One region of the Paenibacillus nuruki genome, then DNA from elsewhere that is predicted to be linked to it. Evidence: riboswitches for the same ligand, from Rfam matches in the RefSeq annotation. Region 1 holds a riboswitch; the other holds the start of a gene.

The links. A riboswitch is a leader RNA that binds a small molecule or an ion and turns the genes downstream of it on or off. The one in region 1 is predicted to bind cyclic di-AMP.
Region 2: it holds a riboswitch for cyclic di-AMP, as region 1 does, so the genes downstream of both, kdpF (K(+)-transporting ATPase subunit F) here and RCP16_RS18670 (resuscitation-promoting factor) in region 1, are expected to answer to the same signal.

What each region holds. Positions count from the first base shown of each region.
Region 1 covers NZ_OY725677.1:4,214,797-4,218,224, forward strand. Annotated here, with positions in the region: gene rnmV (ribonuclease M5) at 1-52, opposite strand, end outside; gene RCP16_RS18670 (resuscitation-promoting factor) at 245-1,363, opposite strand; cyclic di-AMP (ydaO/yuaA leader) riboswitch at 1,687-1,910, opposite strand; gene RCP16_RS18675 (TatD family hydrolase) at 2,106-2,873, opposite strand; gene RCP16_RS18680 (HD domain-containing protein) at 2,921-3,428, opposite strand, start outside.
Region 2 covers NZ_OY725677.1:1,989,347-1,992,774, forward strand. Annotated here, with positions in the region: gene kdpA (potassium-transporting ATPase subunit KdpA) at 1-1,182, opposite strand, end outside; gene kdpF (K(+)-transporting ATPase subunit F) at 1,202-1,282, opposite strand; cyclic di-AMP (ydaO/yuaA leader) riboswitch at 1,531-1,713, opposite strand; cyclic di-AMP (ydaO/yuaA leader) riboswitch at 1,775-1,978, opposite strand; gene RCP16_RS08635 (carboxypeptidase regulatory-like domain-containing protein) at 2,281-3,428, opposite strand, start outside.

The DNA.
Region 1 (3,428 bases):
TAATCGCTACGGTATCGTCTCGTCCTTCCACAACAATCACTTCTTTAATCACGTTGATTGTACGCTTCCCTTCACTCTCTAAATGATAAGATAATCTGTTCGATATTCATCTTAACAGAACAAAAAGAAGAGGATTTATCCTCTTCTTTTTGTTTTCTTTATGCACGCTCATAGTTAATATTATTTATATCATATAACAGATGACTGGGCTTAAGCAATGGTGCTATCCCAATCAACACCCTCTCTAGGGTTTAACCGGGCCAATTACATATACAGTGTAACCGGATTTGCGTCCAAATGCTCTCGCTTGGCTCAAGCTGTCTATATACACGTCGATTTTATTACCGTTAATAGCACTACCGGTATCTTCAGCACGGCGGAAGCCAATGCCTTCAATGTATACCCACCATCCCATAGGAATGACACTCGTATCGACTGCAATCGTACGACCTTCTGTTACACGTGCTCCCGAAGCAGTCACTGTACCTAGACCAGGTTCTTGAGACGAATAAGCAGTTAGAGATACATTGTTCAGTACTTTCGCATAAGAGAAATCTACACCTGCTTTGGAAGTACTATTACTTGATCCTCCACTAGAAGAAGCAGCTGCGAGAAGTTTAGGCTCCTCTTTTTTGGTACCAATAGCTACAATCTTATCTTTTACTTTTGCGGTTGTTTTTTTATCAACCATACGTTTGGAGACGAATTCTCCATCTTCGTATACTTTCTCGATGTATTGAACCACTTTACCTGTTTGACCGCCTTGCACTAACTTGGTTTTACCTTCAAGCATAGAACCATCGGTTTTCTTAACCGTTTGATACGGAATCTTGACTACTTTTTTCGCTACAAATGATTTGGTACGCACAATCTTGATATCCATATTGTCATGAACTGAAGATTCCATCGCAGGTGTTAATTGATCTTCACCTGACAGTGTTAACCCAGCCTGCTCCAATGTGTTACCAACTGTTTTAGAGGTGGTATAAATTTTCTTGGTTCCACCATCTGCCGTAATGTTTACTGCAACCGCATGGTTAATATAAACTTTGTCCCCATCCTGAAGCGCGCCATTCATAGGCATAGATACTTTATCTTGTGGTGCCACTTTAATTTGATTTTCATCAAGCAGTTGAGAAAGCATCAATTTACGTGTTTCCACGGTTTGTGCTTTGCCGTCAATGACTACAGAAATATTTTTACCCGCTTGATTATAAAGTAGGGACAATAGCATCGCTGCAAGAGCGATCACTAATAATGCAGCCCACAATACATAGCGTAGGTTTTGTTGCTTCCAACTCAGCGCGTAAGACATGCTGGATGAGCGCGAACCATGGGTTTTTTCGAAAGGAGCAATTGCCACTTCTTCCGTCCTCCTTCATAGTCTCGCCGTCTAGCTGTGACGTAATTGTATATGACGCGACTATATAACAGAATTTTCACAGGCTGATCGTAAGCATAAGATTACCAAATCTGTGTGATAATCTTTCGTGATGTTCAAAAATGCCTGCGCCATGGTCAGTCTAAGGGACACACCTAATATCTGAAAGATCAAATTTCAAATATCGTATTCTCTGAATCTTTTCGTTTAGCCCAAAACAAAAGAAGCCTCTGGAAAAGAGCAAAGCAACTTTTCCTTGGCTTCCGACGTATCTAAATACAGTTCGGAAAACGTTAGAAAATACGAGGTTGCCTCTGCATCGCTTACGGGGTTAGCTGTCGGATTCGGACACATCATATTTCTTGCCCTTTGAAGGCTCCTCCGCTCATGGCGCGAGTACCTCCAATTCACCCCATAGACCCTGTAAAAGGAATCATACATAATGACTTCGGTATTCTGATAATAATGGCTTGAAGACATATGTTGGTTCCCCCGTTTTCCTATGCAGGAAACTCAGCGAGACCGAATCATGGAATCTTGCGTAATAACAGCAAGATTAAATCACTGATGAAATAATATCCCGAACCCAACCCTCATGTAAAGCGACCAGCAAGCACGTTTTTCTGAATAAATGGTTAAAAAGTTGTCATATTCTCTTGTTTTTTGGTTATAATTTATTCATATATCCGTTTAACGCTGTTTTTTGCGTGATTTACTCTCTTTTTCACCGAATGCCAAATCGTTCCAGTGCATTTTTAGTTGTAATTGTACTAATTTCTTCCAGTGATACCCCTTTTAGCGCAGCAGCAGCTTCTGCTACAAGTGTCACATAACCGGACTCATTTCGTTTTCCACGATAAGGATGTGGTGTCAAAAATGGGGAGTCTGTTTCAAGCAAAAGACGGTCCATTGGAACCTGTTGTAACACCTCTTTAGGTTGCTTCGCATTTTTGAAAGTAATCGGTCCTCCAAACGATAAATGAAAGCCCATATCGAGACACATTTTAGCCGTTTCCCAGCTACCTGAAAAGGAGTGCATAACCCCTCCAACTTCATGTGCTTTTTCTTCGCGCAAAATCTTAACAATATCTTCATGAGCATCACGATTATGGATAACAATTGGCATATTAATCGAACGTGCTAGACCGATTTGTTCACGTAATACTTTATGCTGCACTTCTTTCGGTGAAGTATCCCAATGATAATCCAGACCAATCTCACCAATCGCTACTACTTTTTCATGTTTGCATAGCGATTCGATCCATTCCAGATCTCCAGGTTGCATATGAATCGCATCTACAGGGTGCCAGCCAATAGCCGCATATATAAATTCATAACTTTCGACTAATTCCATCGTGGTGGGAATCGTTTCACGGTTGAATCCTACATTGATCATTCGGGTTACCCCTTGTGCATAAGCACGCTCAATCACTTCTTTACGATCATCGGCAAATTCGATCGAATCCAAATGAGTATGTGTATCAAATAACATATACTTTTCTCACTCCTTCTCTGTTTCTCGTTCTTTTTTCGTTAATCTTATATTTCAAATTCCATCTGTGGCGGATTAATTTTGTTTTCAAATATCGCTGCCACTTCTTCGGATAATTGATGAATAACTTTCTCCAACTTATCTTGCGGATAATAGAGATGATATCGACCGCGATGAATCCCGCTAATCGAACGTACAATATCCGATACTTCTGATATTTCTTGGATTCGGTTTTGACGATCTAATAATAGAATTTGTTTTTCTTTTTTAGGATCACCTGGACGAAATACATCATAAGGAAGATCGGTGGGAAAATCGATTTCTAGATCATAATCAGGATGTAATCCTACTCTAGCAAATTCACTACGTATACTGCTAATCGTCTGCTTATCAATTAGATCTGTCTCTACATATTTATACAACTTACGCTGCATAAAACGATGACATACATCTGCCAAAATATCATCGTCTTCCCTTGTCCATTGCATAAATGCTGTCTGTACTAATGCTTCATCTAGCAATAAATAATCACCAACTTGAATATCGCCTTTGAAT
Region 2 (3,428 bases), 2.2 Mb from region 1:
GGATAAGAACACCGCAATAATGGCATACATTAGAATATTCAACAGTCCTACACCTGAACCGCCAAATACTGTATTTAGCATCATATTTCCTAGTGCAATTAATCCACCGAGTGGTGTTAACGTATCATGCATGTTATTGACAGCACCAGTCTCTGAAGCGGTAGTAACTACAGAGTAGAACGAAGATTGAGCTTCGCCTAATCGTACTTCTTTACCTTCCATCGATCCTGCATTGTGCTGGATACCTAATTGATTAATCAATGGATTTCCTTGATATTCACTCGCAAGAGATACACTAAGCATCACGACAAACATCATAACCATCGAAACGAATAATACTCGGCCTTGCTTCGAGTTGCCGACCATTTTACCGTACGTAAATGGTAATGACATTGGAACCAGTAACATCATCAGCATTTGCAACATATTACTGAATCCGCCTGGATTTTCAAAAGGATGTGCAGAGTTGGCTCCGAAATAGCCACCACCGTTATTCCCTAATTCTTTGATCGCTAGAAATGATCCAATTGGACCTACACCAATCTGTTGCTCTGTTCCTTGTAATGTCTGAGCTGTCACTACAGTATGCAACGTCTGCGGCATACCTAATCCAACAAACACAAGCGCCATAATAAAAGTAAGAGGTAACAAAATGCGTGTAATTGCCCGTACTAGATCTGTAAAGAAATTACCTAGTGGCTTACCGGTTATTCCTCTAATAAATGCAATCGCAACCGCAATCCCTGTTGCCGGTGATACAAACATCATAAAGATAATCGCTGTCATCTGTGAAAATAAAGATAAACCACTTTCACCACTATAATGCTGTAAATTGGTATTCGTCATAAAGCTAATCGCTGTATTGAACGCTAGATCAGGGCTCATATTCGTAATGCCTGCTGGGTTCAAAGGTAATACATGTTGAAGACGGAAGATCGCATAAGCGATAAGCAAGATGACTGTATTACTGATCAATACGGCTCCTGCATATTGCTTCCATGTCTGATTTTCACCTTTGATTCCACCGAACCTGTAAATCCATTTTTCAATAGGATGAAACCAACGATCTAATCGATTGGGTGTATTGTCAAAAGCATGTGCAATATAATGTCCGGTTGGACGAGCGATGATTAAAGCAATAATAAAAGTGACTGCAATTCCGATATATGAAAAGATACTCACGATGTTCTCCCCTGACCCATTAGAATTTTTCTGGATAAATTAATGCGTAACATAGATAAATGGTTAATCCACCAATAATAATCCACAGCAGCCAAGTCATCGCTCATTCCTTCTTTCTCCGATAGCTACAGATGCCCATTGCAGCAACCCGCTCAACCCTACAGTAATCAACAAAACCAATCCAATCATTAATATATCCATCATATGTGAAGAACTCCCTGCATTCATTTTGGTTACTATGATTTGCTAAAAAAGGCACAAAAAAAGAAGCCTGGAGAAAAGCAGAACTTTTCCCCAGACTTCTACAAACACGCACACTTATCGTGTACCTGCCGAGTTGCTGGTTAGGAGTTCTCCCTTATACGCTTACGGAGTTAGCTGTCGGATTCGGGCTGGAAGATTGCCCGTTCCGGTAGATACCGGAATTCACCCCATGTTGTGTAGATCCTGATCATTTCCTATCAGTCCTCTTCATCAACGATTGGTTCCCCCGCTTTTCATATGCATATGAAAATTAAGCGTTGTGACATTGTTAACATATCAAAAAACACAGAGTCGTATTACACTGTGTCAGATCGGCACAAGCTTCACACTTCTCTCCTATCCACGCTTACGAGGTTAGCTGTCGGATTCGGGCGGTGAGAGTCGCCCTACTGCATTGTCTGACTGTACCATGGTTAGTCAGTATGCAGATTCACCCCAACGATTCACATTCCGGCTCTCACACCGTTTTGTGAAATCGCAATTTGGTTCCCCCGTTTTTCGGTTAGCACCGAAAACTCAGCGATCAAAAACATTGGAAACTTCATTTATATCAGTTGCTGAATCGTATTCATCAACTGCCTGCAATGAATAATACGCCTGTCCTTGTCAACTGTAAAGCTGAGAAAAGACGCAAAAAAAGCTGTGAATCATCACAGCTTTCATTTTCAGATAACTATTGAAAAGTTATCTATCGCAGGCTCCTATTTTCTCTCTTTTTCATCGTTTCTCTACTTTTTCACTCTTGTTACATCGCATTTATCATTCATTTACAACAGATTCTGAAAACGGTTATGTCATTTTTTACGCAAGATGCTATCATTTTTAAAATTATGGTCAACCTGTGTAGATTTCATAAGCGAAATGATACAGTGTGCTAATGTCTGAATTTAATGGCTTACCGTTGCTGAAAAATTGGATTCTGACAATATCATAATAATGTCTGTATTTGGATGATTGGAAAGTATATTGTCCTACTCCTGGATTATCAATATTGACTGGCATTGTAAAGTTACCTGAAGCATCTGTCGTAGCTGTTCCGGGAATCACTTTGCCATTGAGAATTGTAGTGATATTAGTCGTTACGATAGCGTTCGCTACCGGATTGCCTGTAGCATCAAAAGCACGACCTGAGATCACAATATTGTTTTTGACACGCCACTTATTACCTTGTCCATAATTAATAAATCCATAGACACCACCATCTGTTGTAATATTACTGATCGCAACTCTGGATACATCTGCTGTCTGATAATTAACAGATAATTTGTATGGAGTCGTTAGATCGAATGTAGAAGGTGCTAAGACTTGAATATAATACGTTCCCGCAGGTAGTGTGACTTGACCGTTGGTATTCTGTGCCAGTGTTCCTTGACTCACCAGATTCGCATTAAATAACTGTAATTGATACGTTCCATAAGCAGATGTGTTGTCTAGACGAAGGTTCATTTTGGATTGAGCTGTCAAAGTGACTTTTGTCCAATCCTCGTCAAAACGATTATCAATATTCTGTGTGCTGACAAAAGGTGCTGATCCTTTATCTTTGGCTAACCACGGATTATCATCAGGCTCGCTTGCATCATAACTATCTGAAGTGACAGCAAATACAGTAAATGGATTAGTGGTATCTGCTCCTTGATAAGAACTTACTCTAATAAAATAATATCCTGCTTTGGCAATATGACTAAGCTGTTCATATTGTGTTGGACCTTTGGTAGAAAAAGCGACCTGCTCGATCTCAGATGTCTCTTCATTCAAATAATACAGTGAAAGATCATAATCAACCGCAGCCGAGTTGACTACACTTAAAAAAGAAGTCAGTTTCGCTGGATTAGTGACTTGAGTATAAAACCAGCGACTTTCTCCTTCAGCAGCAATGTAACCTTGATAGACTTGTCCTGTCTGAATAAACAAAGCTTGATCCGGTGTAGTATTCGTTCCATACGTATCTTCAGCTACTGCACTGAATGAACGAGCAGACGACG